DNA from 2 places in the Brevibacterium limosum genome. Region 1 is predicted to be linked to the other one. Evidence: predicted binding sites of a transcription regulator. Region 1 holds the regulator's gene; the other holds the start of a gene.
What was found. Region 1 encodes LexA, which represses DNA repair genes until DNA is damaged. Its sites were predicted from a motif close to TCGAACANNTGTTCGA; they were not measured.
Positions count from the first base shown of each region.

Region 2: a site for LexA is predicted at 9,326-9,341, ahead of GUY37_RS01015 (HNH endonuclease signature motif containing protein). Genes of this name have one in related genera too.

Region 1 covers NZ_CP050154.1:1,528,050-1,542,658, forward strand. The annotation lists gene hflX (GTPase HflX) at 1-1,457, shown strand, start outside; gene GUY37_RS06875 (ATP-dependent DNA helicase) at 1,454-3,424, shown strand; gene lexA (transcriptional repressor LexA) at 3,491-4,249, opposite strand; gene GUY37_RS06885 (LysM peptidoglycan-binding domain-containing protein) at 4,484-4,822, shown strand; gene GUY37_RS06890 (histidinol-phosphate transaminase) at 4,909-6,087, shown strand; gene hisB (imidazoleglycerol-phosphate dehydratase HisB) at 6,084-6,680, shown strand; gene GUY37_RS06900 (hypothetical protein) at 6,677-7,279, shown strand; gene hisH (imidazole glycerol phosphate synthase subunit HisH) at 7,276-7,950, shown strand; gene priA (bifunctional 1-(5-phosphoribosyl)-5-((5-phosphoribosylamino)methylideneamino)imidazole-4-carboxamide isomerase/phosphoribosylanthranilate isomerase PriA) at 8,010-8,747, shown strand; gene GUY37_RS06915 (SseB family protein) at 8,752-9,588, shown strand; gene GUY37_RS06920 (amidohydrolase) at 9,635-10,981, shown strand; gene GUY37_RS06925 (AbgT family transporter) at 11,031-12,680, shown strand; gene GUY37_RS06930 (VOC family protein) at 12,694-13,068, shown strand; gene GUY37_RS06935 (NAD-dependent epimerase/dehydratase family protein) at 13,168-14,145, opposite strand; gene GUY37_RS06940 (TetR/AcrR family transcriptional regulator) at 14,211-14,609, shown strand, end outside.
Region 2 covers NZ_CP050154.1:227,983-242,591, reverse strand. The annotation lists gene GUY37_RS01065 (hypothetical protein) at 1,289-1,714, shown strand; partial or broken gene GUY37_RS01060 (transposase) at 1,792-2,117, opposite strand; partial or broken gene GUY37_RS19070 (glycine betaine ABC transporter substrate-binding protein) at 2,461-2,664, shown strand; gene istA (IS21 family transposase) at 2,784-4,406, shown strand; gene GUY37_RS01045 (ATP-binding protein) at 4,403-5,164, shown strand; gene GUY37_RS01040 (glycine betaine ABC transporter substrate-binding protein) at 5,250-5,492, shown strand; gene GUY37_RS01035 (Dyp-type peroxidase) at 5,608-6,954, opposite strand; gene GUY37_RS01030 (copper chaperone PCu(A)C) at 6,908-7,573, opposite strand; gene GUY37_RS01025 (hypothetical protein) at 7,754-8,449, opposite strand; gene GUY37_RS01020 (hypothetical protein) at 8,517-9,110, opposite strand; gene GUY37_RS01015 (HNH endonuclease signature motif containing protein) at 9,420-11,132, shown strand; gene GUY37_RS01010 (N-acetylglucosamine-6-phosphate deacetylase) at 11,306-12,532, opposite strand; gene GUY37_RS01005 (S9 family peptidase) at 12,628-14,609, opposite strand, start outside.

The sequences.
Region 1 (14,609 bases):
AAGAGCGTCGCAACGCGATGCTCGACCGTGTGCTCTCCCGAGGTGCCCAAGCCCTCGATGATCACGACACCATCCCCGAGGACGACCAGTTCGACCTCGCCGAGCGTGCCGCCCTCACCCGGGTGGCCGGACTCTCCACCGAACTCGAAGACATCACCGAGGTCGAATACCGTCAGGTCCGCCTCGAACGCGTCGTCCTCGCGGGCATCTGGAACACCACCCAGGCCGAAGCCGAGAACTCGATCCGAGAACTCGCGGCGCTGGCCGAAACCGCGGGCTCCGAGGTCCTCGACGCGCTCATCCAACGCCGCGACAAGCCGGATCCGGGCACCTACCTCGGCAAAGGCAAGGCCGCCGAGCTCGCTGAGGTCGTCGCCTCCGTCGGCGCCGACACCGTGATCATCGACTCCGAACTCGCTCCCAGCCAGAGGCGCGGACTCGAGGACGTCATCAAGGTCAAGGTCGTCGACCGCGTCGCGCTCATCCTCGACATCTTCGCCCAGCATGCGAAATCCCGCGAAGGCAAGGCCCAGGTCGAACTCGCCCAACTCGAATACCTCCTGCCGCGTCTGCGCGGTTGGGGTGAGTCACTGTCCCGCCAGGCCGGTGGCCGGGTCGCCGGCGGTGCCGGGATCGGCTCCCGCGGGCCTGGTGAGACGAAGATCGAGCTCGACCGCCGCCGCATCCGCGCCCGGATGTCGAAGCTGCGCCGCGAGATCAACGCCATGGCACCGTCCCGGGAGACGAAGCGGAAGAACCGCGCCCGGCACCATGTGCCCTCCGTTGCGATCGTCGGGTACACGAACGCGGGCAAATCCTCCCTGCTCAACCTGCTCACCGACGCCGAGGTGATGGTGCAGAACGCCCTCTTCGCCACTCTCGACCCGACCGTCCGTCAGGCCAAGACCGCCGACGGCATCGTCTTCACCTACACGGACACCGTCGGTTTCGTCCGCAACCTGCCTCACCAGCTCGTCGAAGCCTTCCGCTCGACACTGGAGGAGGCCGCCGGTTCGGATCTGCTCCTCCACGTCGTCGACGCCTCCCACCCGGATCCGCACGGGCAGATCCAGGCCGTGCGCGACGTCCTGGGGGAGGTCGAGACCGGGGACATCCCCGAACTGCTCGTGTTCAACAAGGCCGATATCGCCGAGGAGGCCGTGATCACCGGGCTGCGCGCGGAGTATCCCGATGCCCAGTTCGTCTCCGCCGTGTCGAAGGAAGGCATCGATGACCTCATCGAGGCCATCGAGGACCGACTGCCGGTCCCGGACATCGACATGACCGTGCTCATTCCCTACGAACGTGGTGACCTCGTGTCGAAGATCTACGCCCTCGGCACGGTCGAACACGAATCGCACGGCGCAGAAGGCACCAGCCTGCAGGCGAAGGTGCCGACCGAACTCGTCGACGAACTGCGCGAATTCCAACGTCCGGACCTGGTCATCGACGAGTGAAGGCTGTCGACAACCTCCTCGAATCCGCTGTCGGCGCCATCGGCGGGTCGCCACGAGGAGGTCAGCAGGAGATGGCCCAGGCGGTCGCCTCGGCGGTGGACAAGGGAATCCACCTGCTCGTCCAGGCGGGAACCGGCACCGGCAAATCCCTGGCCTACCTCGTGCCGGCGACCGAATACGTCACTCGCACCGGTGGAAAGGTCGTCGTGTCCACGGCGACCCTGGCCCTGCAGACGCAGATCATCCACCGCGATCTGCCGCGACTGTTCAAGGCCGTGAAGAAGGATCTCGATCCGCTGCCCAGGGCAGCTCTGCTCAAGGGGCGGCGGAACTATGTGTGCAAGCACAAGCTCGCCGGCGGGTATCCCGACGAAGGAGAGGGAATGCTCTTCGACCTCGGCGCCGACGCCGAGGCGGGACGCAAACCCACCGAACGCTCCGGGCTGGGGGAGGAGATCCAACGGATCCGCACCTGGAAGAAGACCACCGACACAGGCGACCGGGACGACCTCATGCCCGGTGTCAGCGATCGTGCCTGGTCACAGGTGTCGGTCAACGCCTTCGACTGCCTCGGTTCGAACTGTCCGCTGTTCACCGAATGCTTCGCCGAGCTGGCCCGGAACAAGGCCGCCGAGGCCGATATCGTCGTGACGAACCATGCCCTGCTGGCCATCGACGCCTTCGGAGAATCGAACGTTCTGCCCGAACACGATGTCATCATCATCGACGAGGCCCACGAGCTCAAGGACCGGGTGACCAGCGCACTGTCCGGTCAGATCAACACGAGCATGCTCTCGGCGGCGACGAGTTCGGTCCGGAAACACACCACCGTCCAAGACGGGGTCGTCTCCCTGCTCGATTCCGCCGCGGCAGCACTCGAACGCGCACAGAAATCGGTGCCCGAGGGGCTCATCTTGCATATGAGCGAGGCACTCGGACTGGCCATGGCGCAGATCCGTGATTCGGCACGCCAGATCATCAACGACATCGGCGGCAAGACCGAGGACGCCGATGCCGGTCGGCAGATGGCCAAGGCCCGCTGTCAGGAGATCTTCGAACTCGCCGAGCGCTTCTGCGACCCGGGCAAGAACGATGTCATCTGGCTCTCGCGCTCGACCTTCAGGGAGAAGGAGACGACGAACCTCGTCGTCGCTCCCCTGAGTGTTGCCGGCACCATGCGCAACGGCATCTTCGAAGAGTCCACGGTCGTGGCCACCTCGGCGACCCTGTCCCTGGGCGGGAACTTCGACGCGGTCGCCGCCTCGTTGGGGCTCTTCGGACCCGATGCCCCGAAGTGGGACAGCCTCGATGTGGGATCGCCCTTCGACTATGGGAAGCAGGGCATCCTCTACGTCGCCTCCCACCTGCCCAAGCCCGGACGCAGCGGGCTGAGCGAGGAGGCGCTGACGGAGCTCGAGGAACTCGTCGAGGCGTCGAACGGCGGAGCGCTGGGCCTGTTCTCCTCCCGTGCTGCGGCGAACGCAGCGGCAGAACTCCTGCGGAAGAAGCTCGATCTCCCGATCCTGCTCCAAGGCGACGACGGCCTGCCGGCGCTGGTCTCCGAGTTCACGGCCGATGATCAGACCTGCCTGTTCGGGACCATGTCGCTGTGGCAGGGAGTCGATGTGCCGGGACGCACGAACCGACTGGTCATCATCGACCGTCTCCCGTTCCCACGCCCCGACGACCCGCTCATGCAGGCTCGAGCACGCGATGCCGACCAGCGCGGAGTCAACGGATTCATGGCCGTCTCGGCCACCCATGCGGCCCTGCGCCTGGCTCAGGGAGCCGGACGCCTCATCCGGTCGACCAAGGACAGGGGAGTGGTCGCCGTGCTCGACTCGCGGCTGCGCTCGGCCCGGTACGCCGGTTTCCTCGTCAACTCGATGCCGAGGATGTGGCCGACGACGAACTCCGGTCTCGTGCGCAAGAGCCTGGCACGGCTGGCCGAGACCGACGAAGGATGACACAAAGGCCCGCGACCGAATCGGTCGCGGGCCTTTGCATTTCGGCAGCGGAGAGCCGACAGAGGGTCAGAGGCGGCGGACGACAGCGACGACGAGGCCCATGATCTGCGCGTAGGTGCCGTCGATGGGCTCGTAGTTCTCGTTCTGCGGCATCAGCCACTGCTGACCGGCCTTGCGCTTGAGGGTCTTCACCGTGGCCTCGCCGTCGAGCAGTGCTGCGACGATCTGACCGTTGTCAGCGGTGTGCTGCTTGCGCACGACCACCCAGTCGTCGTGGCAGATGGCGGCTTCGATCATCGAATCGCCGACGACCTTGAGCAGGAACATGTCACCGGAGCCGACCACCTGGGTCGGCAGCGAGAAGACATCGTCGACTTCCTGTTCGGCCAGGATCGGGCCACCGGCGGCGATGCGGCCGACGACCGGAACCTGGACCGTGTTGTTGGACAGCTCCTCGTACTTCGCGCGCTCGGCCTCTTCCTCTTCGAACGGATTGACCACTTCGATGGCACGCGGGCGCTTCGGGTCGCGACGGACATAGCCGAGGCGCTCGAGCTGGGAGAGCTGGTGGGCGACGCTCGAGAGGGAAGCCAGTCCTGCGGCCCTGCCGATCTCGCGCATGCTCGGCGGGTAGCCGTTGGTGACGACCGCGCGTTCGATGGTTTCGAGCACGAGACGCTGACGAGGAGTCAGGCGGAAATCGCCCTCACCGGTCGATCCCTCGGGGATCTGGACCACGTCGTCGTCATCGCTGCGAGCGGCAGCGATCTCGCTGGCAACATCTTCGTTGCGAGGCCTGCCTCTGCCTCGTTTGTTCTGAACCATTGCTCGTTCCCCTTCGTTCTATTCCCTGCCGCTGAACGCCGTGATCTCCGCTTCGGAGATTCTCGTGTCAGTGCCGACTGAGATGGTTCTGACAGATCAATCAACAACGCTGGTTCCCTCTCATTGTCGCATAGATGTTCGAGTCGGACTGGACATTTGTTCGATTGGCATGTTGAATAGAACAGACGTTCTACCGATTACTGGTGGAATCGTACGAATGAAAGAGGTAATGCGATGTCTGCACAGAACACCGAGCTGCGCCTGACCACTCGTGGACGCCAGGCTGTGCGCCTTCTCCGGACCCTGCTCGTCGCTCTCGTCGTCATCGGCGGAGCGCTCCTCCTCGCCACCCAGTCGTTCTCGGCCGCTGCTGTCGCCGAATCGGAGACGGAGAGTGTCGGCATCGATGCCGACGCCGTCGTCGTCGGTGAAGGCGAATCGCTGTGGACCGTGGCTTCGAATCTCGGCCTCGACCGCGACACCCGCGATGTCGTGGCCGATATCGCCGAGATCAATCACCTGGACACCCCGACCGTCCACCCCGGCCAGACCCTCGACGTCCCCGTCCGCTGAGGGTCGGCCGGATCCGGCCGCCTCGGCGAGTCTCGTGGCCCGACCCGCCGCCCGGGCGGCGTGGGCCCCTCGGTAGAATGATCGCCGTGGGAAACATCGAATCTCTGCCAGTGCGGTCCGACCTCGTCGGCCTCAAGCCCTACGGGGCTCCGCACCTCAATGTGCCGGTCCAGCTCAACGTCAACGAGAACGCCTATCCGCTTCCGGACGTCGTCGTCGACAGCATGCGCGCCGCCGTCGATGATCACTTCTCGGGACTCAACCGATATCCCGACCGCGAATTCACCGCTCTGCGCGAAGACCTCGTGACCTACCTGGACGGTGTGAACGAACGCGCCGGAGACACCGTCGAACTCGATCCCTCCATGATCTGGGCAGCCAATGGTTCGAACGAAGTGCTCAGCCATATCGTGCAGGCCTTCGGCGGGCCCGGGCGGACCGTCCTCGGGTTCACCCCCTCCTATTCGATGCACCCGCTCATCACCACGGGCACCGGCGCCGAATGGCAGCACGTCGAACGCAAGGACGACTTCACTCTCGATGCCGACGCGGTCGCCTCCGAGGTGGCCCGTGCGAATCCGGACATCGTCTTCCTCTGCACTCCGAACAACCCGACCGGCACCTCGATCGGACTCGACGTCATCGAGGCCGCCTACGACAACTGTTCGGGAATCGTCATCGTCGACGAGGCGTACGCGGAGTTCTCCCGCCCCGCCAAGTCCTCGGCCATGACCCTGCTCGATGGACGGCCCCGCCTCGTCGTCTCCCGCACCATGAGCAAGGCCTTCGCCTGCGCCGGACTGCGGCTGGGCTACGCCATCGCCGCCCCTGAGCTCATCGACGTCCTTCGCCTCGTTCGCCTGCCCTACCACCTGTCCGAGGTCACCCAGGTCCTCGCCTGCACCGCACTCGAACACGCTGAGCTGCTGCTGGGCAACGTCGATCGGCTCATCGACTCACGCAACCGGATGGCAAGCCACCTCGCAGAGGCCGGGTTCACCGTCCACGACAGCGATTCGAACTTCGTCCTCTTCGGCAACATCTCCTCACCGGCCGATCTGTGGCAGAAGCTGTGTGACCGCGGAGTCCTCATCCGCGATATCGGCATCACCGGCCACGCCCGCGTCAACGCCGGCACCGAGGAGGAGACCGCAGCGTTCCTGACCGCCATCGACGACATCCTCGCCGAATCCCCGGACACCCTCGAGGAACGTCCGCAGGCTCCAACCCCGTCATCCGCCGCCCCGACGAAAGGCACTCCATGAGGCAGGCCCAGAACTCACGCACCACGTCCGAGTCCACGGTGTCCGTGTCCGTCAACCTCGACGGCACCGGCTCCTCGAACATCTCGACTTCCGTGCCGTTCTTCGACCATATGCTCACCGCCCTGTCGAAGCACTCGATGATCGACCTCGACATCACCGCCACCGGCGACACGCACATCGACGTCCACCACACCGTCGAAGACACCTCGATCGTGCTCGGCCAGACCCTGCGCGAAGCACTCGGCGACAAGGTCGGCATCCGCCGCTACGGCTTCGCTGCCGTGCCGCTGGACGAGGCCTTGGCCCAGTGCGTCGTCGACGTCTCGGGTCGCCCCTACTTCGTCCACGAAGGCGAGCCCGAAGGCCAGCAGTACCACCTCATCGGCGGCCACTTCACCGGTTCGATGACCTCCCACTCGCTGGAATCGATCGCCTTCAACGGCGGACTGACCGTCCACCTCGACCTGGTGCGCGGTCGCGACCCGCACCACATCGTCGAAGCCGAGTTCAAGGCCTTCGCCCGCGCGCTGCGCGAGGCCGTCGAAACCGATCCGCGCAGCAACTCCGTTCCCAGCACCAAGGGAGTCCTGTGAGTACGACCGTCATCGTGACCCCGTTCGGGGTCGCCCAACAGCTGGCCGCCGCCTGCGTGCTGTCGAATATCTCCGGCACCATCGTGCCGATCGGCGACTTCAGCGGAATCGTGCTCGCCGACACGGATGTCAAAGCCGGCAACGAGGCGGCCGCAGCGATCTCGAAGCTCGCGGGCAAACATGAGGTCCTGCTCCTCGTGCGCAGCGAAGAGCAGATCGACGCGGGCCACTACCGTCACGGCAGCCGCGAATCCGACGTGCCGGCCGGACTGGCGCTGAAGAACCTGCCCGATGTGCTCGAGGGACTGCTGCTCGAGACCGTTGCCGCAGAAGACGTCGAAGGCAGTATCCCGACCTCATCGATGACGAAGCTGCAGGCCAGCGCCGCCACCATGAGCCCGGGCCGGGCCGCCATGGCACGCACGGCACTGCTGTGGATCATCGCCGCAGTCCTCGCCGGACTCGTCACCGCCTTCGGCATTGCGCTGGGCCTGGGCGGAAACACCATCGCCTGGGTCGTCGCCGCCCTCGGCGTCATCGTCCTCGGATTCTCCCTGTGGAGGATCTGGTCGGTGCTGAGCAAGGGCGCGAAACGATGACGACGGTTGCCGTCCTCGACTACGGAGCCGGCAATGTCCGCTCCGCCGTGCGTGCTGTCGCCGCAGCCGGCGCCGAGGTCACGCTCACGGCCGACCACGATGTCATCAACGACTCCGACGGACTGCTGGTTCCCGGCGTCGGCGCCTTCTCCGCCGTGATGGCGGGACTGGAGAACGTCGGGGGAGTCGAACTCATCCGTGCCCGCCACGAACAGGGCCGACCGCTGCTCGGCATCTGCGTCGGTCTGCAGGTGTTCTTCGCCCGCGGTGAGGAACACCGAGTCAAGACCGAAGGCATCGGCCTGTGGCCCGGAGCCGTCACCGCGCTCGAGGCCCCGGTCATCCCGCATATGGGGTGGTCGAAGGTCACCGCGCCCGCAGACTCGGCAATGTTCGCCGGCATCGGAGACGAACGCTTCTATTTCGTCCATTCCTATGCCGCCGCCGAACCACCGCCGGGCACGATCGTGACGACCTCCCGCCACGGCAGCGATTTCGTCGCCGCCGTCGAAGACGGCACGACCTGGGCCGCGCAGTTCCATCCCGAGAAATCCGCCGAGGCGGGGGCCCGGCTGCTGCGCAACTGGCTCGCCTCGTTCGCGGCCGACAGCAGCCCAGGCAGCGACTCCGGCCGTACCGGCACCAACCCCACAGACGCACTCAGCTCCTGACCGAGCACACCGACTATGGTTGCCCGCAAACCCCGTGGCACCCTGGCAGAAAGGTCACAATGACAGACAGTTCGAACAAGCTGGTCCTCCTCCCCGCCGTCGACGTCGCCGACGGCAAGGCCGTCCGTCTCGTCCAGGGCGAAGCCGGAACCGAAACCGACTACGGTTCACCCATCGACGCCGCCCAGGACTTCGAGAACCGCGGAGCCGAATGGATCCACCTCGTCGACCTCGACGCCGCCTTCGGACGCGGATCGAACTCCGACCTGCTCAACCAGGTCGTCAAAGCTGTGGGGATCAAGGTCGAACTCTCCGGCGGAATCCGTGACACCGAAAGCCTCGAACGGGCACTCGACACCGGAGCCGAGCGCGTCAACATCGGCACCGCCGCCCTCGAGAACCCCGAATGGACCGCCGAGATGATCTCGCGCTTCGGCGACCAGGTCGCCATCGGCCTCGACGTGCGCGGAACCACCCTGGCCGCTCGCGGCTGGACGAAGGACGGCGGCGACCTCTACGAAGTCCTCGCAACCCTGGAAGCCGCCGGCTGCTCCCGCTACGTCGTCACCGATGTGCGCAAGGACGGCACCCTGCAGGGTCCCAATGTCGACCTGCTCAAGGACCTCGCGCAGAAGACGGACTCTCCGATCGTCGCCTCCGGCGGAGTCTCGAGCCTCGACGACCTGCGAGCCCTTCGTGAGCTGGTGCCCTTCGGCGTCGACTCGGCGATCGTGGGCAAGGCACTCTACGCAGGCAAGTTCACTCTGGAAGAAGCCCTCGACGTCGCAGGACGGTGAGTCTGTGAGCACGCACTCACACGATCCGGACCAGCCGCATGGGCCGGGCGGTCCCCGGTCCGCCGCGTCTGATGCCCGGGCAGGCGAGGCCCACGCCCCGACGGATTCCGCCGGTCAGGCGTGGGAGGGCCGGGATCTCAAACCCAACCCGTTCTCCGGCGACACGGGGCTGGCGGATGCGGCTCTGCTGGAGTCCATGACCCAGGCCGCTCAGGCACCCCTGGATCCGGCCGCACACCAACGGGTCGTCCAAGCCCTGTCCGGGGCCAGGCTCTACGCCCCGATCGTGCCGATGGTTCTCGACCAGGAGGTCGGAGAGAACGGGCTCATGGCCGACAATTCCTCGGAGATGGCGATGGTTCGCCTCCAGGCCGATGACGGACGAGAGTGCACCCCGGGATTCTCCGGAATCCCACCGCTGACCGCGTGGCATTCCGATGCCCGTCCCGTGCCGATCGAGTCCGAACGGCTTGTCCTCGGGGCGATCGAGGCCGAGTCCCAGCTCGTCGTCCTCGACCCTGGGGCCGAGTCCTCGTTCCTGCTGCGCCGCCCGGCCATGTTCGCGTTCGTGCAGTCCCAGCCGTGGACTCCGTCCTGGGCCGACGCCGAGGTGGCCCAGCGACTGCGTGCCATCGCCGAGTCCTTCCCCTGGTTGGCTCGAATCGGGGTGAGCCCCGGCAGCGACAGCGTCCACCTCGGTGGGCCGGAGCTCGGCATCACACTCGGCGTCGAGTCCGAGGTGCCGCCGGAGGAGGTGCGCCGGTTCCAGGAAGCCGTCGCCGGCGACGAGGACCTTGTGGCGAAGATCGACTCTCTGGCCATCCGCCTCGTCGAATTCTGACCGTTCCGGGCGTGTCAGATCGGCAGGGCACCTATGCTTGTGACCCATGAGCGAAATCCGTGACCTCGGCCACTCGACCGCACCGGACGACAGCTACCTCGACGAGATGGCTCGACAGACCCGAGCTCGAGCCGGGCAGGCCGCCGAGTGGGCCTCCGACTTCACCGGTGCCCCGGAGACGAGCCGGTCCGGCATCGCCGCTGGCCTCGACGCTGCGGAAGGCGACCTCACGGGCCTGCTCCACACCATCCATGACCTGGCAGAGACAGCATTCGAAGAGTTCGATTCGGTCGCAGCGATCGCCTCGGTGTTGGAGAATCACGGAGTCGATGTCGAGACCGGCCTCTACGGTGTGAAGACGACACTGCGGGCGACGACGGGATCCGGTCACGGTCGTACGATCGCGATCCTCGCCGAATACGATGCCCTGCCCGAGATCGGGCATGCGTGCGGGCACAACATCATCGCCACCGCCGGAGTCGGCGCCTTCCTCGCCCTCCAAGCCTTGTACGAGAAAGACCCCGACGCCGTGCCGGGCACCGTCGTGCTGCTGGGCACCCCGGCCGAAGAAGGTCATTCGGGCAAAGAGGTCATGGCCCGGGACGGTGCCTTCGACGGCATCGACGCGGCCATCATGGTCCACGGCTACGGCTACGACTGCGCCGACCAAGTGTGGCTGGGACGCCGCCTGCTCAAGGTCACATACTCAGGGGTCGCCGCCCACGCCTCTGCGCAGCCTTTCATGGGGCGCAACGCCCTCGACGCGGCAAACCTCTTCTACCAGGGGCTCGGCCTGATGCGGCAGCAGATGCCGCCGATTTCCCGCCTGCACGCGGTCATCACCGACGGCGGAACGAGACCGTCGATCATCACCGAAACCGCCACCGTGCAGTGCTACGTCCGTTCGAAGTTCCCCGAAACGCTCAAAGAGCTCTCCGACCGGGTCGAGGAGGCGGCGAAGGGCGCCGCGCTCATGACCGGCACCGGCGTCACTGTCGACTGGGACGAACATCCGCCGTCGTTGCCCGTGCGTACGAATTCGACGCTGACCGCCCGCTGGGCCGAACACGAACAGACGCGCGGCCGCCAGCCGCTGCCCGCCGGAGTCCTAGAGGAATCGATCGCTGCGTCCACGGACTTCGGCAATGTCTCCTACCGGATTCCCGGCATCCATCCGCTCATCAAGACCGCCGACGCCGAGGTGGCCCTGCACACTCGTGAATTCGCTGCAGCCGCCGAGACCCCTGCCGCCGAAACTGCGGCGCTCGACGCAGCCTATGGTCTTGCGTGCACCGCCCTGGATTTCCTCGTCGACGACGCCCTCGCCGCCGAGGTGACCGAAGAATTCGCCCGCGACGGCGGAGCGATCGATGTCGAGCACTTCTTCGACTGAGATCGTCCCGCCGCACCCAGACCCGCGCCATCGAAGAGAAGGACCGCTCATGTCGACGACGACAGATGGGAAAGTCGGTTTCGGCCAGCGCACGCTGGACTGGATCGAACGCATCGGAAACAAGCTGCCCGAACCGTTCACACTGTTCCTCGGGCTCTTCATCATCACCGGTCTCGTCTCCACGGCCATGGCCATGGCCGATGTCACCGTGGCCATTCCCGGCGGCGACGAGACCATCGCGATCAAGGGCCTGTTCACCGGGGAGGGCCTGTCGTGGCTGACCACGACGATGGGCGACAACTACATCGGGTTCCCGCCCCTGGCCACGGTGCTGCCGATTCTCCTTGCCGTCGGTGTGGCCGAGAAGTCCGGAATGCTCGCCGCGGCCGTCCGGATCGCATTCGGCAAGAGCCCGAAGTGGCTGCTGCCCTACGCCGTCGGCTTCGTCGGGGTGGTCGGGTCGATCATGGCCGACTCGGCGTTCGTCATCATCCCGCCTTTGGCTGCGCTCGTGTTCAAAGCGGCAGGACGGCATCCGATGGCCGGGCTCATCGGCGGGTTCGCCGCCACCGGTGCCGGCTATTCGACGTCGATCGTCCCCACGAGCCTCGACGCTCTGTTCGCCGGGATCACCACCTCGGTGATGGAGACCCTGCCGAACACCGATTACACCGCGGTCAACCCGGTGTCGAACTACTACTTCAATATCGCCTCGTCGATCGTGTTGGCGATCATCGCAGGGTTCATCATCGACCGGCTCATCGAACCGAACATGGTGCGCAAGGGAGTGCCCCGCGAATACGCGAATGCCTCGTCGAGCGGGCTGGCTCGCGAATACCAGGCACCCGACAGCCCCTACGGAGATGCCTCGGCTAAAACGGAAGGATACTCTGAATCCTCTGACGATGGTTCGTCCACAGAGATCAAGGCCGAACTCGAACCGGAGGAGAAGAAGGGTCTGATCTGGGCGGTCGTCTCGGGGCTCGTCCTCACCGCGGTCTTCCTCTTCGCTTTCCTCCTTCCCAGTTCTCCCTGGCGGAACGAGGACGGCGGATTCCTCCCGGAGTCCCCGCTGCTGTCGTCGATCGTGTTCATCGTCTTCGCCTACTTCATGCTCATGGGCGTCGTCTACGGCTTCGTCGTGTGCACCGTCCGGTCGATGAATGACCTGGTGAGGATGATGAGTCAATCGATCATCGACATGATGTCCTTCCTCATCCTCGCGTTCATCCTCGGCCAGTTCATCGCCCTGTTCAACTGGACCGGCATCGGTTCGTGGATCGCCGTCGCGGGAGCGTCGGGGCTCGAAGCGATCGGTCTGACCGGGTTCGCCGCGGTCATCGGCTTCATGCTCCTGGCCAGTGTGCTCAACCTGTTCATCATCTCCGGCTCGTCGATGTGGACGCTCATGGCCGCCGTGTTCGTCCCGCTCTTCTCCCTGCTCGGCTACGAACCGGCGTTCATCCAGGCCGGGTTTCGCGTCGGTGACTCGGCCACTCAGGTCATCACCCCGCTCAACCCGTACATGATCGTGCTGCTCGGTCTCGTCCGCCGGTATGAGCCGAACGCCGGGCTGGGCACGGTCATCTCTCGGATGTTCCCATTCGTCATCCCGTTCTGGCTGGCCTGGGCAGTGCTGCTGGGCATCTGGTTCCTTTTCGACCTGCCGCTGGGCCCGGGCAACGGGATCCGGCTGTGAGGTTCGATTGCCGATGGTGAGTCGAATCAGTGATCTTATCGACAAAACCCCGGGCTCGGCTCAACTGAGTCGATTCTGGTGCAAAGCACTGGGATGCGAGGTGTCGGCCACAGACGAAACCGGTGTCGCGATCTCCGGAGCGTCGAATGCGCCGACTATTCTCTTTGAGCCTTCGAGCGATTCGTTTGGGGACAACAGTCTGCATCTCGACCTCTGTCCGACTGACCGCAGCCAGGCGGACGAGCTCGAAAGACTTGTGGCTCCGGGTGCGACGAAGACTGATGTCGTGCCGTCAGGAAGCTGGCATGTTCTCGCGGATCCGGACGGCGACAAGTTCTGTCTCATGGCGAAGCGCATCCCAGCAGAGCCGGAAGACTTCCATGACTGAGTCCCAACCCAATCGGTGACAGAAACAGGAAACGACCATGCAGTTCTGCGGACTACTGTCGAACTTCCGCGGTCAGAGGACGTTCGCGACCTTTATGGCTCAGAGCATCTGCTGCACGCCCTCGCGCCAATCGGTAGTGCCGACAGCTTCGGCCAAATCGCTGGAAGCGATGACGCAGGGTTCGTACCAGATCGGTGCCAACTGGTTGAGCTCATAGAAGGAGCGCTCGAACGCCCCGATGGCACGGGTCGCCCAACGTGGAACTGAGAGCGGACGTTTGTGCTTCTGCCCAAGTGCGTCCGCGGTGAAGTCGGCGATCTCGGCCAGTGTCGGATTTGATGCTGGTGCGATCCGCAGCTGATGCGTTCCCGCGGGGACGCTCTTGAGATCCTGTGCCGCCCGGATCATTGCTGCGGCGTGGTCGGCGATGACGGTGATTCCGTGCGGGACATCAGTGCGTGCTGGCACCATGGCCCGTCGCCCGTGAGAGATCGGTTCGGTGATGCACATTCGTACGACCGATGACCATTTCTCTGCGGTCCTGCCGAGCAGATCGCCTGCGATGACGCTCGCACTGGTCGCGGAGTGAGCCTCACGGGCTTCGATGAGGCGCTGCCGGATTCGTCCTTTGTCTTCCACCGGAGCGAACGGGGAGGCCTCGGTGATTGGGGAGTCGAGGCCGGCGAAGGCATAGACCGACTCCGGGAAGACCACAGGAATGTCGAGTTTGGCCGCAAGGTCGAGGATCGCCGCATCGAGCGGGGGGAGGATCTGCTCCCACTTCCGACTGTCATAGGGCGCATGCGCGCAGGCGAAGATCACATCGGCGCCCGCGGCGGCCTTCGCCAACTGTGTGCGGTCACTGGCATCGGCCCTGATACGGGTGGGGGTGCCGGATGAGTTGCTGCCGGAGCGGGTGGCGATGCGGACGGTGACTCCGACGTCCGTGAGTCGGGCGGCGATCTCCGAACCGATCTGTCCGTTTCCGATGATGAGTGCTGTTCTCATAGCGAGTCCTTCCGATGATGTCCTCATGATTGAGAGAGCGGCGCTCTCGGTATTCAGCGTAAGCCGCATGCGTCGATAATTGAAGAGCGGTGCTCACTATTGTTATCTTCGCTCTCGGATCATAGGGTGAAGTCATGACAGAGACGACCCCACGACAGCGAGCCCGAATCGAGACGGAAGCCCAAATCACCGCGATCGGCAACCGGATGGTCGACGACGATGGAGTCGACGGGCTGTCGCTGCGCGCGATCGCTCGTGAGCTCGGGGTGGTCTCCAGCGCGGTGTACAGGTATGTGAAGAGTCGCGATGAACTGCTGACGATCCTCATCCGCGACGCCTTCACGCAGATTGCCGATGCCGTTGATGAGGCTCTGGCCGGGGAGAGGAGCGTCAAGGTGCTCGCGCTGACGATGCTTGACTGGTCGCGCACGTATCAGAATCGGTGGGCGCTCATCTACGGCACCCCGATCGCTGACTACGAGGCTCCGCGAGAGGAGACCGTGGTCCCGGGAACGCGGATCATGGTGACGCTC
Region 2 (14,609 bases), 1.3 Mb from region 1:
TTCGTTCGAGTTGAGGAAAGGGTTGGGGTTGGATCCCCGCAGGACCGTGGCGACACACGGTGGTCGTGTCATGCTCGAATGGCAGAATCAGTGTCAGTACGCGGCAACGGAGCCGAAATCATGGGCAACAGCTACCCATGAAAAATCGAGGTTAGTCCCCGAGGTCACCGGAATGGCCCCACAAATCGCAGCGGGGCTACTGCACGGGTGATTTTCGGGACACAAAAGCTGTGGAACTCAGGTTCAAACCCGCTTGAAAGTTAACTGGCTCTTCGCAGTTGAGAGTGTAGTCGCGGTTGGGGAGTTGTTGACCGGAGAGGCGTCACGCTACTTTTGCGATCCCAGCCCGCGCTCTGTCTACCAATCCTGCCCCTGGGGCGGCATACCGCAGGGAGGCCATGGACCCGGTTCCAAGAATTGACCCTTCACGTCGTACAGATGTCGTGATAGTGTGCTTCCAATCAAACAAGAAGATCTATCATGAAAATTTCGAAGAGTTCTACCATTGGTCTGTCCGCAATCTTCGCGTGTGGGCTAATTATGATTTCAACTCCCGTATCGGCGGAACCGGTTAAATCCGGTAATGAAGGGTTGATCGGAACAATTGAGGTACCGGCGCAGGGGACCTGCGGAGGTTCGTTTAACCCGAAAATTCCAGGCGGCGAGGCTCACTGGACTATCGACTGCGTTAACGGGAATGCCGGAGTAAATGGTTGGGTCAAAGACACGCGTTCAGACGGTAAATGCATTCAGGTAAAAGCTACCTGGAACGACGGCACGACGAAACTCTCGCCTCGCGCGTGTCCTAAAAATAGTAAGAAATCGTTTGAGCTAAGGGGGCCCGGAAAGACTGTGAAAGCCTACATATTTCAGTCGTAAAACCGAAGGAAGGTAGTCTGATGAAACTAGAATATTTTAAAGCACGCTATAGGCTCTCCGCTGCATGCGCTTCTATCACCCTTGCAGCAACGACACTCATGGCTGGCCCGGCAGCAAGTGCCAGCCTTTCGAAGTCGCCAGGCAGCACCCCGGGGGGCGCGCACGCTAATGTGCCTGCCGAGGTCCTAGCTAGTGCGCCGCGGTACATAACAGGTTACACCGACCACTGTGAACTTCGACTGAAACAGCGGAAAATCAGTAAGGGCCACGCGGAGTCTGTTGTAGAGAATAACTGGAGAAGCGCCTACAAGGACAGAGAGCATGGGACCTGGCAGTACCAGGACAGAACGGTCCTCATATCATTGAATAACGGCGGCGCCTGTGTAACTGCAAAGCGCCTGTGAAAGACATGCCCGACTATCTGCTGCTGAGCTACAAGGCAGACGAAGACAACAGAGTTGTATATTTTTCCACCAACCTTGAAAAGAATGGCGATATTGAAGTAGTTACTTTGCACGCTTCCAATCCAGGCGACCCGCAAATAAACGTTGACTATGTTGAATCCGGAAATCTAGCAGGGATTGAAATCCTAGCCTATGATGCCTATCTACCTGCGGAACTATTATCAGTGATCTCCGAGCAACTTTCCGGAAATATAGAACTATACGTCGAAAAGTCGTTGATCTACTTCCAGCGGGACATTTCATCAAGCAGATCTCGTGAGCTTATGGAATATATTTTAATAAACTCTGCAAGCTCTTTTGCGGCATGCTGCCTGTTTACAAATGACGGTAAAATACATAGTATCAACCTCCCTCAAGAACTATTCTTTTAGCGTAGCGATCATCACGTGATGGTCGTATTCTTGGGACCCTCCTAGTAATCTTTTGTTCTCTTAAGGGCTCTGCTTGTCTAGGAGTGTAATCGGGCTTTTAATCCTCCAGCTTCGAGCAAGTTCCGGACGATGTGATGTAGTGAGTGAGGTCCCGGAACCCCAGCGCTGATCCACTCAGGTGTTCCAGCCGGCCGTTCAACGCCTCCGTCGGACCGTGCGGCGTCCCCGGCCGATTGAAATACGCCAGCACATCCACTGCGCGCTTCTTCAATGTCCGGCCCAACCGGCGCAGCTCAACAAGACCGGCAGGCACCCCCTACGAGATCGACTCGATGGTCAACTGCAACGATTTCCTCCCCGCGGATCGGTCCGGGTTGCGGTACGCAGTAATAATGTCTTGGAACGGGTATGACGCGGCGACCGTGTGTCACCACGGCTCGGCGGGGAACCAGCCCTCGAGCTTTCCTCAACTCGGCGTGAACACGGTCACCGGAACATCTATCCAGGTTCTAGGCCCGTCCGGCGCGTAACTGGCTGAGTCCAGCAAAAATGTTCCCGGGCCAGCGGACGGTGTTCTCCACATGCACCACCCCTCGCAATCGTCGCCGACGCCGTGTAGTTGTGCATGCGTAGCTTCTACGGCTCCCATCGACGAATTTCATGAGCGTCAGTTGTCAGGCCGCTCCAGGCTTGTAGCACTCTGGCGTGGGCAACGTTGGCCAGCCAGATCCGATTCTGATGCCGTGACGAAGGATTCGATGATGCCGGCGTACGACCTGGAAAAGGACTTCGAGCTCGTCACCTCCTCGACTCCCGCGATGCTCACCGAGCTGGGCAATGCCATCGATGCGAAGGACGACATCGTCGTCACCCTGTGGCGACCGTTCTGGGCGAACAACGCCTTCGACGTCAAGGAGCTCGAGGACCCGAAGAACGCCTGTTCGGAAGCGGCATTCGGTAGCACCTGTGTAACGAAGTGGTAGCAGCTATGTAAGTACCCGGTAGCAGTAGAGCAGGATTGCTTTCACCCACGACAGTGAAGTCGTGAACAGTGAAAGGAATCCTGCTCATGGCCGACTACCGGCTCATTCTCTCCCTGATCGTTCAGGGATACTCCTACCGCCAGATCGAAGCGATGGCGCAATGCTCGCACCGCGCGATCGCGAAAGCCCACACGATCGTCAAGAATCAGTCATTGACGACAAGGGAGCAAGTCGATGCCCTCACCATCGACGACCTCGACCGGTTCTTCACCGACGGCCGCAAAAACACCGACGAGGACTTCGTCCCGATCAATATCGATGCCGTCATCAACGCTCGCATCGGGCGGAAGAAGCCACCATTGAAAGTGCTGTGGGCCCGCTACCTCAACACCCCAGCACCCACCCCAACGGCACGCCACTACAGATACGAACGGTTCTGCCAGATCATCGCCGAACACGTCCGCACCCACGACCTCACCAGCCCGATCACTCACATCCCGGGGCATACGATGCAAGTCGACTGGGCCGGAACCCCGATGTGGATCACCGACCCGATCACCCGCGCGGCCACAAAAGTCTCGATCTTCGTCGCCACACTGCCCTATTCGGGAATGATCTTCGCCTACGGGTGCCTCGATGAGAAACTCTCTGCCTGGTGCGATGCCCACAGACGGGCCTTCGAATACTTCGGCGGTGTCGCTCAAGTCATCATCCCCGACAATGCTGCAACAGCGTCGAACCAGATCAGCAAGTACGACAAGACCCGCGACGTCAACGCCTCCTACGCCGGATTCCTCGAGCACTACAACACGGCGGCTGTGCCGACTCGGGCCTATAAACCGAAGGAGAAAGCCAACGTCGAATCCGGCGTCAAGATCGTCACGAACTGGGTCATCCACTACCTCGCCGACCGACACTTCGCCGACATAGACGACCTCAACGCGGCTGTCGCCGACCGAGTCGAGTGGATCAACGACCGCACCCCGTTCCGCAGCCAACCGCGATCCCGGCGGGACTGGTTCACCGACGATGAAGCAAACGACCTGCTCAGCCTGCCCGACCAGCCCTGGCAGGACGTGACCTGGAAGAAGGCGAAAGTCTCCCGCGACTGGCACATCCAGATCGAAACCATCAAATACTCCGTGCCCGCCGCCTTCGTCGGCACCACCGTGGATGTGCGCATCATCGGCACCCGACTCGACATCCTCGCCGCCGGCGACATCATCGCCAGCCACCGAGTGGCGACGAAGAAGCACTCATATGTCACCGACGCCGACCACGCCCCAGCCTCTCAAGGCCAGACTGCTGGGTTGTGGACTCGCGGCTACTTCCTCCGCCAAGCCGCGAAGACGGGACCGAACACAGTCGAAGCACTCACGCGGCTGCTGGATGCCAAGAAGATCGAAGCCCAAGGGTTCAGAGCCTGCATGAACATCCTCTCCCTGGGCAAAGGCGACAACCGGCCCTTACTGGAACAGGCCTGCCAAACATTGTGCGCCGATGAACGCCGACCGATCAGCTACACCGCGGTCAAACACCAGCTGACAGCTGTTCGGGCTCAGGCCAAGCAACGACCGGCAGTCACACCACCACCATCACCGGCCCCAGTCCCTGCAATGTCCCGGGATACCAGCCGTGCTCACCTGACTGGAGTTGACCAATTCCGGCTGACGGCGCTGACGAACGATGAGAAAGGCTCCGACCAATGAGTAATCACCTGACCACTGATGACATGGCGACGTTCACCCAACTGCGCATGACCGCGTTCGGACAAGCCGTGGTCGATATCGCCAACGATTCCGACTACGACGACTGGACGTTCTCCGCCAAGATTCACCACGCTCTCGATATCGAGCTCGCTGCCCGGGCAGAACGCCGCGTCCACAAACTCCTCAAAGCCTCGCACACCCCGAACCCTGCAGCCTGCGTCGAAGACCTACCTGACCGGACGCTGACTCGCGACGTTGTTGACCGGCTCGCCTCGTGTGCCTGGATTGAGAATGCGACGAACGTGATCATCCTCGGCAAGACCAGTGTCGGCAAGTCCTATCTGGCCCAGGCTCTGGTCAACGCTGCCTGCCGGAAGGACTACACCGTCGCGTACTGGCGGCTTGATGATCTGGGGAACCGGTTAGCGGTCTATCAACCGTCTGATCCTGGAGGATTGCGGTTCCTCGACAGTCTGCGCAACTGCGATGTCCTCGTCCTCGATGACTTCCTGACCACTCCGATCTCGATGGACACGACGGCGAAGATACTGAACATTCTTGCCAGCAGAGAAGGCCGCGGAGCCACAATCGTCACATCCCAGTTCGACCCCGAAGACTGGTACAAATCACTCCACGATGCCGTCATCGCCGAGTCAATCCTGAGCCGGCTGGTATCTGTCAGCGAGATCGTCCAACTCGATGGCCCGAACATGCGGAAGAAGACTCGACAGCAACCCGAGGTCGATAGTCCGGCGTGACCGTAAGCTGGGAGCGCGGGGTGCCGGAGTGGTGCTACCGGATCCCCGCGCTCCTGCTACCACTTCGTTCCACGCGTGCTACCGAATGCCGCTTCCCTACAACGCCATGGGCGATCCGGAGAAGATGCACTTCCTCGGCACCGACGGCTTCAGCGACAAGTTCCCCGAAGCGTCCGAGCTCATCAAGGGAATCAAGCTCGACGACAAGACGTACGGAGAGCTCGAAGACCTCATCGTCAACGAATACGAAGAGGGTCAGGAAGGTGACGCCGTCGACCAGTGGGTCAAGGACAACCCGAAGGCCTTCGACTCCGAGATCACCGACTGAGCATCCGGGCGCTCACACGATGCGGCCGCCGCACCCGCGACTGCGGGGACGGCGGCCGCTGCCAGTGCAAAGAGGATGCGGCCGTGGCGGTTGGCCCGGCGGCCGCGCCGCTTCCTCACCCGTCGAACAGCTCCTGCCCGACGTAGCCGCCCTCGGCCGCTCCGGGCGGTATCGCCCACACAGTCGACCCGATCGGGGTCGTCCATTCGTTGAGCAGGTCCACCTCGGCGAGGCGGCGTTGGATCGGCAGGAACTGCCGCTCGATATCGGCCTGGAACGACGCGAACAGCAGCCCCGAATCCCCACCCGCACCAGTCTCATAGTTGAACGTGCGCCGGTGGATCTGCGCCTCCGGACCCAGCCCGTCGCGGGCACGAGCGATATGCGCGACCTGCGAGATCTTCGTCAGCCCGCGCCCATCGACGGCGGTGAAGTCCGGGACGCCGAACTCGTCCTTGCCCGACAGCGGTGCCCCGGTGTCCATGGTCCGCCCGACCGCGAACTCCCGTGCCGGACGGTCGGCCTGGTCCCAGGTGTCGAGGTTCATCGCAATATCACGCAGCACCAGAGTCGTTCCCCCACGCATCCACACAGGCAGATGCGCGCCGAGATCGGCCGGCGGCTCCCCGCGAGCGGAGAACACCGGGTCCGCAGTCTCGGTGCCCTGGCCCCAGATGATCCGCGCGAAGTCCTCGGAGCCGGGCCCCGGATTCGCCGTGCCGTCGAGCTGACCGAAGAGGTTCCGCTGGGTCGTCCCCTCCCCCGAGCTGCCGTAGGCACGTCGGAATCCGTCCCGCTGCCAGGCCACCTTCGCGAATGAACGTGAGTCCTTGAACAGCATGCGCCTGGCATGTGCCAAGGTCAGCGGGTCGTCGCCGCAGATCTGCAGGAGCAGGTCACCCGTGCACCGGTCCTGATCGAGGCGATCGATCGAGAACGCCTCCAGTGGCCTCAGCCAGTCCGGGACGTGGTCCCTTCCGGCCAATGCCACCAGTTCGGCCCCGAATCCGAAGGTCACCGTCAGCCGGGCGGGGTCGACGGCGAGTTCCGATTCGGAGTCGGCCAACGGCGCCTGCCCCTGCGTCAGTGCCGCCGCATCCGCGGTGAGCAGCCGCAGCCAGCGCACCGCCTCGGCGGCCGTGATCCCGGGCCCCAGCGTGAACGCGATGAAGTGCGCATACGCCTGCGCCGGGGTTTCGACACCGGATTGATGAGTGCCGAAGAACGGCTCGGTCTGCGGCCCGTTCGCCCCGTCCAGATCTCGTCGAGGCGGCCCTCCGTCACCGGCGCTCGTGCCCTGCGCCCCGGAGTCGCGACCGAGCGCGAATCCGCCCGTGGCACCGACGATTCCGACGCCGCCGGCCGCGGCCGCCGAGGTCAGGAGACCTCGGCGGCTGAAGCCGGGGCGACCGGGCTCAGTGGTCACCGTGGTCTCCCTGGTCGGAGTCCTCGTGACCGTCATCGCCGTGGTCTTCGTCGTGGCCGTGGTCGGCGTGGTCGGCATTCTCTCCGTCGCTGGAGCCTTCGGCCTCACCGGGCGCGTAGTCTTCCTGGGCTCCGGAGTACTCCTTCGCCACGGCCGTGACCTCGACGGTCTCGCCGTCGGCGGTGACGAGGTCGAGGCTGATCTGCTCGCCCGGCTTGATGGCCTTCTTCAGGCCCATGATCATGATGTGATCGCCCCCGGGCTCGAGGTCGAGGCTCTCCCCGGCCGGGATGGTGAAGCCGCCCTTCTTCTCCTGCATGGACATTCCGCCGGAACCGTCGCCTTCGGTTTCGTGGAGTTGGACCATCTTCGCGTCCGCGTACTTCGCTTCGACGAGGTTGATGTCCTGGTCGGTGTTGTTCTTCAGTTCGCCGAAGACTGCGGTCATTCCGTCGTCAGCAGCCTTGACCCAGGCGCCGTCGAGGCTGAGCGCCTCGGCGTCGACTTGGCTGTCCGAACTGTCCGCTGAGGCGGAGCTGCTGCTGCCTTCGGTCTGTGTCGACCCGGCTGCCGTGCTGTCGTCGTGACCGCAGCCCGCCAGGCCGATGGCGACGGCGATGGGCAGGGCAACGGCCAGGGTGATGTTCTTTCGCATGATGTCTGCACTTTCGTCATTCAGGTGCAGTCGAGCACGGGTCGACGTGAGCCGCGGTCTGCGCGGACGTGTTCGACTGTCACCGAGGGGCGAGCCGCCGCTGTTTCGGCGGTCGCCCGAAGATGGATGGTCACCCGGGAAATCGGGTGTGGGTCGGCGGTGCAACCGCCGAATGGGAGGTCAGACGAGTGCGGGCGGTCCGCGCCGATAGTTCGGACCGACGACCGCCGAGGTGACCGGCTGCGGCAGCCGGAACGAAGCGCAGAGCTTGCGGAACGGTTCGTCGGCCAGGACTCCGGCCGCCTCGGCGAGGGCACGCAGTGCACCGATCACCGGCCCCAGGGCCAGCTGCAGAATGCTGAGGACGATGTCCTCACCGCGCTTGAGGATCACGGCGGTGACGAGGACGGCGACGAGGTGGGCGATGATCATCCCCACCGAGGTGGCACCGTGGTTGGCATGTCCGAGCGCGGATGCGGCCGGACCGAGATCAAGGGAGCCCGGGGCCGGGACGATGTGTCCGGCGTGGGCGTGGAGGGCCGCCTCGGCGGAGGTGGATCCGGTACCTGAGGTCCCGGTACTTGTGGCTCCGGTGTGGGCGGCTCCGGCGTGAGCCCCCGCATGGGCGAGGGCGTGGGCGGACCAGCTCATCGTCAGGTGCATGAGCACCTGCCCGAGGCCGAGCAGACCGGCCAGAGTGAGGTAGCCCAGGCGCCTGCCGGCGACGATCATCGCCGCCCAGAGGACGAGGACGAAGACGACCACAGTGCCGGGAACCGAGATTCCGCCACCGGCGGCGAGGTGCATGAGCAGGGCGAGAAGGGTCGTGAAGAGAGCGGCGAAGAGCGCGCGTACGGATTTCGTCCATCCGGTCATGGGCCCTCCTCTCAGGTCGCTCCCACATTCTACTCAATGTAGAACACTTTCGGGAAGGCGGCTGAGCCTACATCCGCAGCCAGGTATCGGCGGTCTTTTTGACCATGGCACCGGCTTTCGCTGCGGCATCGCCCCAGGTGACGAGGTTGCCATCAGGGTCAGTGGTGGAGTCGGAGAGAACGACGACGTCGAAGTTGCACACAAGACCCGCCATCGCCGAGGCATAGACGGCTCCGGGGGTGCTCGCCGAGGAGGTGCTGGCGTCGACATCGCCTCCCGCCTGAGCGGCGGGCCCGGACTCGGAGTCGGCAGTTCCGACCCCGCGCGCCCCTGTGCTGACGTCGGCACCGGGCACCCCTGTGGTGGCGTCGGCGCCGGCGATGACGATCCGGTCGACAGACAGGTCATGCAGGCCCGCGGCCAGATCGTCGACACCTTCGAACACATCCGAGCTCTCGGAGCGGAGCACGAGGTCCTCCTCATCGGGAACGAAGATGCTCAGCTCCTCGTCGGGAGTGTCGGCGAGGTCGGCCTTTGTCGAAACGAAGATGAGCACGCCGCCCACGGCGCGGGTGCGGGTGACGATATCGCCGAGGGTCTCCATGGCGTCATCGCTGGGGTAGCTGGCATCGTCGGTGTCAATGAGGAGCAGGGCATCCATACTCCAATCGTGCCACGACCCGGTGACACATTCGAAGCCGGGAAGCGGCGGCAGAGTTCGCTGCGACTCGGGCCGGCGGCGGCACGGGCCGGCGGCAGGCTCTCCGGCAGCCATGCGACAACACCGACCCACCGGTCGCCGGCAGGCACTCCGGCAATCTTGGCACAACCGAGCTTGCTCTACTTATCGTACATCTACGAACTTATGATCCATGTTCGAACTATTTTTCGATTATCTATGGCGTTTTTCTGCGCTGGTGAGTACACTGGACATCAACAACAACGATGTTGGTGAACGGAAACCATCCCCATGACCCTCACTCCCGAACGCAGCTCCGATCATTCAGATCGGGATGCCGACAGCTCACCTCAGACCAGCGGTCACCCGCTGCTGGCCGACGAGGAGTGGGCAGATCTCAGCCGCTTCGCGCCCGAGGTCACCTCTTCGATCACTCAGCTGATGAGCCTCAAAGATGAGTTGCGCGCGTTCGATCGCCCCATGGGACCGGACCAGGCCATCATGCTCGCCGATGGGGTCGAGGCGATCACACGCATCAACGATGCCCTGTCGACGCTGGCACTCTCCGTCTGCGAACGCGTCGGGACGCCCAGTGACTTCGGCGCCAAGTCGACTAAGTCGCTCATCGAGAACCGATTCAACCTCACCGGCGCGGAGGCGAACCGCCGGACCGATATGGCCAAGAACCTCGGCGGACGCGTCGATATGGCCGGACAGGCGCTGCCGCCTCTCTACCCGGTCGTCGCGGACGCGCTCCATGCCGGTACCATCTCCGCCGCGCAGGCCTCCGTCATCGAAGACTGCATGCGCAAGCTGCCCACCTGGGTCAGTCAGGCGGTCCGCACCGACGTCGAGTCGCGACTGGTCCGCAACGCACCCAAGGTCCGTCTCAAGGACCTGCGTGAGATCTTCGGCAAGCTCATGGGCTATATCGACCCCGACGGTGCAGAGCCGAAGGACTCGGCCGACCGCTCGGCTTACAACATGTCCATGCGAGCCAAGGCCAACGGCGACTGGGAGCTGCGTGGACTGCTCGACCCTGTCACCGGGGGCACTCTCAACGGACTGCTGACCTCACGGATCCAGGCGGCAGGGGAAGACGACAACGCCAGTTGCAACAATGCTGGTGCCGAATCAACAGCAGCCGACGGGGACGTTGCCGCGACCGGCTCGTTTGGTTCCGCAGCCGCGGGGAATCCCACCGCTACCGCGACCGTTGCTCCTGAGGGAACGAGCTCACCGCTTGCCGACAAAGAGCTGCTCGAGATCGTCGATGCGGTGCTCTCCGGCGACCGGTATGACGCGAAGCGAGTTCCGAAACCCGATCTCGACGCAGCTCGCACGACCGGGAGTCCGGCGGCCGTCCCCGGCGTCGGTATTCGTGAGGACGGCGGTCTCGTCGACGTCAGCGCCGAACAGCCCTCGGCACGCGAATGGATCTACGAACGATTCGCCGGCCTCGTCACCACGATCGATAAGCAGCGGACGGCGGCAGGAGCGCCTTATGCTCTCGTCATAAACGCCACCGCCGAAGATCTGGCCAACGGCACGGGACACGGCACCACGGGCGCCGATAATCCCATTCCTATCAAGGAATTGATGAGAAACGGCCTCAACGGCTCACTGTTCTTCCACCTCATGAGCGACAAGGCCAAGACGATGCAGGTGGCCACAGAACAGCGCTTCGCCAATCGAAAGCAGCTGGCAGTGATCACCGCCCGTGACCGAGGTTGCACCTTCCCCGGCTGTGACGCCCCTCCCGGTTGGTGCGACGCCAACCACGTGTGGCCGTGGGCGCGCGGAGGCAGGACGGAGATCAACAACCTCGCGCTGCTCTGCAGCTATCACCACCACCTGCTCGACCGCACCGATTGGGACACGGTGATGCTCTTCGACGGCCGACCGGCCTACATCCCACCCGCCGCAAAGGACCCCGCTCGTAAGCCGATCCTCCACGCCCGCTTTATCGCGGACGACATCGTCGACTCTCTGTTCGACAAATAGCCGACCCAGCTTTCAGGGGACAGCTGTGCCCATCTTCCGAGCAGAGCCGAGTACGGCCTCTTTCACGGTGAAGTCCTGCCCGACGGCCGCCCAAGTTCGGTCGGGTCCGATCCGACTATTTTCCGGCCGGGTGCGGTCGAGTCCGGGATCACCCGCCCGCGAACCTCAGATGTTCATGTCCTCATTGATCGGATACTCATGTCCTCATTGAGGAGCAGGAGGTCAGCCGGCATTCCGGGAGCCAACAGGCTGCCGGCATCGACAGTACCGCCCGCCGCATGCAGAGAATCACCCGCCTCCAGCACTCCGCCCACCGCGCGCAGTGGAGTGAGGCTCGCGGCCTGCACGGCGTCGAACGGACTGAGCCCCACCTCGGCGACGGCCCGCTTCACGGCCTCGTCCATCGTCAACGTGGACCCGGCGATGGCACCGGGAGAGCCGTCCGGGGTGACCAGACGAGCCACCGAATCCTTGACCTCGACCGGGAGCGAACCGAGGTGATAGCTTCCGTCGTGCAGCCCGGTTGCCGCCATGGCATCGGTGATCAGCGCAAGGCGTCCGGGCACGAGTTCGTGGAGCATGCGTGCGACCGGGCCAGCGACGTGGACGCCGTCATTGATGAGTTCGACGGTGACATGCTCAGCCTCGGCCGCGGCAAGAACCGGCCCCGGAGCACGGTGGTGGATGCCCGGCATCGCATTGAACGCGTGGGTGAGGATGCTCGCCCCGGCCTCGAACGCCGCAGCGGTCAGCTCGAAGTCGGCGGCCGTGTGACCGACAGCCACACGCACCCCAGCCTCGGTGAACCGGGCGATCGCGTCGAGGGCACCGGGCAGTTCGGGGGCGATGGTGATCTGCGCGAGCGTTCCATCGGCCGCCTCCAGGATCGCCTCGACCGCCGCAGGAGTCGGCGATGTGAGCACCTCAGGCGCATGCGCCCCCTTGAAATCCGGGGACAGGAACGGACCCTCGGCATGCAGGCCCATGACCGGGGCGCGCTCGCGGACGAGCCCGGCCCCGACGCGCAGGGACCGGCACAGCCCGTCGACCGTGTCCGAGACGAACGACAGAGCGAGCCTGCCGGTTCCGTGAGCACGATGCACGTCGAGGACCGCATCGATCGCCTCGGCACCGTCCTCGGCGCTCGCTCCGCCAGCGCCGTGGCAGTGGATATCGACGAACGCCGGAGCCACGAATCCGCCTGCCGCGTCGATGACGTCACCCCTCGCCGAGGCGGCCCTGTCCTTCCAGCCGTCCCCGCGGCCCCGTGCGGTGACCGTTCCCTGGGCGATGGCGATCCAGGTGTCGGCGGTCTCCTCGGCGAACGTCGCCGGCTCACCGTCGAGGATGCACGCATTGTGGATGACCGCCTCGGCGGGGATCTGCTCGGTCTGTGTCATCAGGGTCCTTCCATCGCTCTGCGTTCGCCTCATTCAAGGTACGGAATCGGTGCGTGAACTCCTCACCGCAGGGTGCCGGCGAGCAGGGTGTCGGTTCACCCCAGTGTGCGGACCCGGTTCGCGTCGATTCCGAGCACATGCGTGTCGAGGAACGCGAGCACGGTGCGGTACCAGACCTCGGCATTGCCGCGCCCGAGGATCCAATGCCCCTCGTCCGGGTAATAGAGGAATCGATGCTGAGTGTCACCGTCGGCGTCGAGCGGAGTCTTCGCCTGAGTGAGCAGATCCAGCCACAGTTCCTGACCTTGCCCGATCGGCACCCGGTAGTCCTTGTCCCCGTGGATGACGAGCATCGGCACCTCGATGTCACCGGCGAAGAGGTGCGGCGAATACTGCGCCGACTGCTCCCGCATCGCCTCATCCCAGGACGAATTGTCCGTCGTCCGCCCCATCGACGTGGTGTTCCACAGGGAGGCGTGGGTGACGATGCACCTGAAGGCACTGCCGGTGTGCCCGGCCACCCAGTTGGCCATGTACCCGCCATAGGATCCGCCGGCCAGGGCGATGCGCTCGGAATCGATATCCGCCCGCGCCCCTGCCGCCTCGGTCAGCGTCATGATGTCGGTGAAAGGCGTGCCGCCCAGCTGCTGCTGACCGCGGTCGATCATCGCCTGCCCGTACCCGGTGGAGATCGCCGGATCCGGCAGCAGCACCGCATAGCCGGCAGCCGCGAAGGGGCCCGGATTCCACCTAAAGGTCCACGCATTCCACGATCCCCAAGGTCCTCCGTGGGCGAAGACGACGAGCGGATGCGGCCCTTCGCCGTCCGGCAGGACCAGCCACGCACGGATCGGGGCGCCGTCCTCGGCACGGACCTCGACCTCGGTGAGGGTGCCGCCTTCGTCGAGCACCGTCGCCGGGTTCGCGAGCTCGCTGATCACCCCGGTTGCGAGGTCGACGGAGATCGGCAGGGGTGCGACATCGATCGCCGAGGCGGCCGCCACGACCGTGTCCCCGCGCAGGGCCAGACCCGAGAACGAATACTTCTGATCGACTCCTCCGACGAGCCGCCTGGGCTGCGCATCCTTGATGTCACCGATGAAGATGCTGCCGCGGCCGTGGTCATCGGCGGTGGCCACGATCGTCGAATCGTCGGCCCAGATCGGGGAGAACCAGAAGTCGGCGTCCGGCCACACGGGTGTCAGTTCCGCGGTCTCGAGGTCGAGGACCATGAGTTCGGCCGAGAGGTTGGTCTGGGGAGTCCAGTTCTGTACGCGGGTCACCAGTGCTTTCGTCCCGTCCGGGCTGATGGCCTCGATGTCGAAGCTGTGATCGGCAGCCGGTTTCGTCAGACGGTGCAGCTCGGGCTCCCCGTCGAGGTCCACGCGCCAGATCTCACTGGCCTCGAGCTGGCCGGGGATCGGCTTCTCGAGCTGGACGAGAACGAAGCGAGCCTCATCGTCGACGGCCCAATCGACCAGTCGACCGGACGGCAGGGACAGGTAGCGGAAGTCCAGGCCCGCCGGAGCACTCAGCTCGTCACTGACTTCGGGGAAGTCGGCGCCCGCCTCGTCGAGGGTGGCCACGGCCAGGGTCTGCCGGCCCGGCCCCAGATCGTGATCCCAGCGGCGGACGGGGAAGCCGGTGTGGAGGATTCCGCTGACCTTCGCGTCGCTGCGTTCGGAGCTGAACTCCTGGTGGTCGTTCTCGTCAGCGGCCCATGTATGGACGGGGAATTCGACGATGAGGGTCTCGCCCTTGACCTCGATTCGGGAGAAACCACCCTCGTGGTCGGCGAGCTTGCGGGCCTCGCCGTTGTCCGGCAGTGCCCACAGGCTCGGAGAGTCGGCATCCTTGCCGTCTTCGCCCTTGCGTTTCGAGGCGAAGACGATCGTGCCGTTCTCACTCAGCGCGGTCGGTCCCACGGACTGGTCACCGCGGGTGATTCGCCGCGGTTCCTCCCCGCTGATATCGGCGAGGTGGCTGAGAGAGGAGCTGCCCTCGGAGTTGAGGAACGAGTACTGGGCGATGACGCGCCCGCTCTGATTCGTCAGGAGGCCTTGCAGGCGGCGGGCGT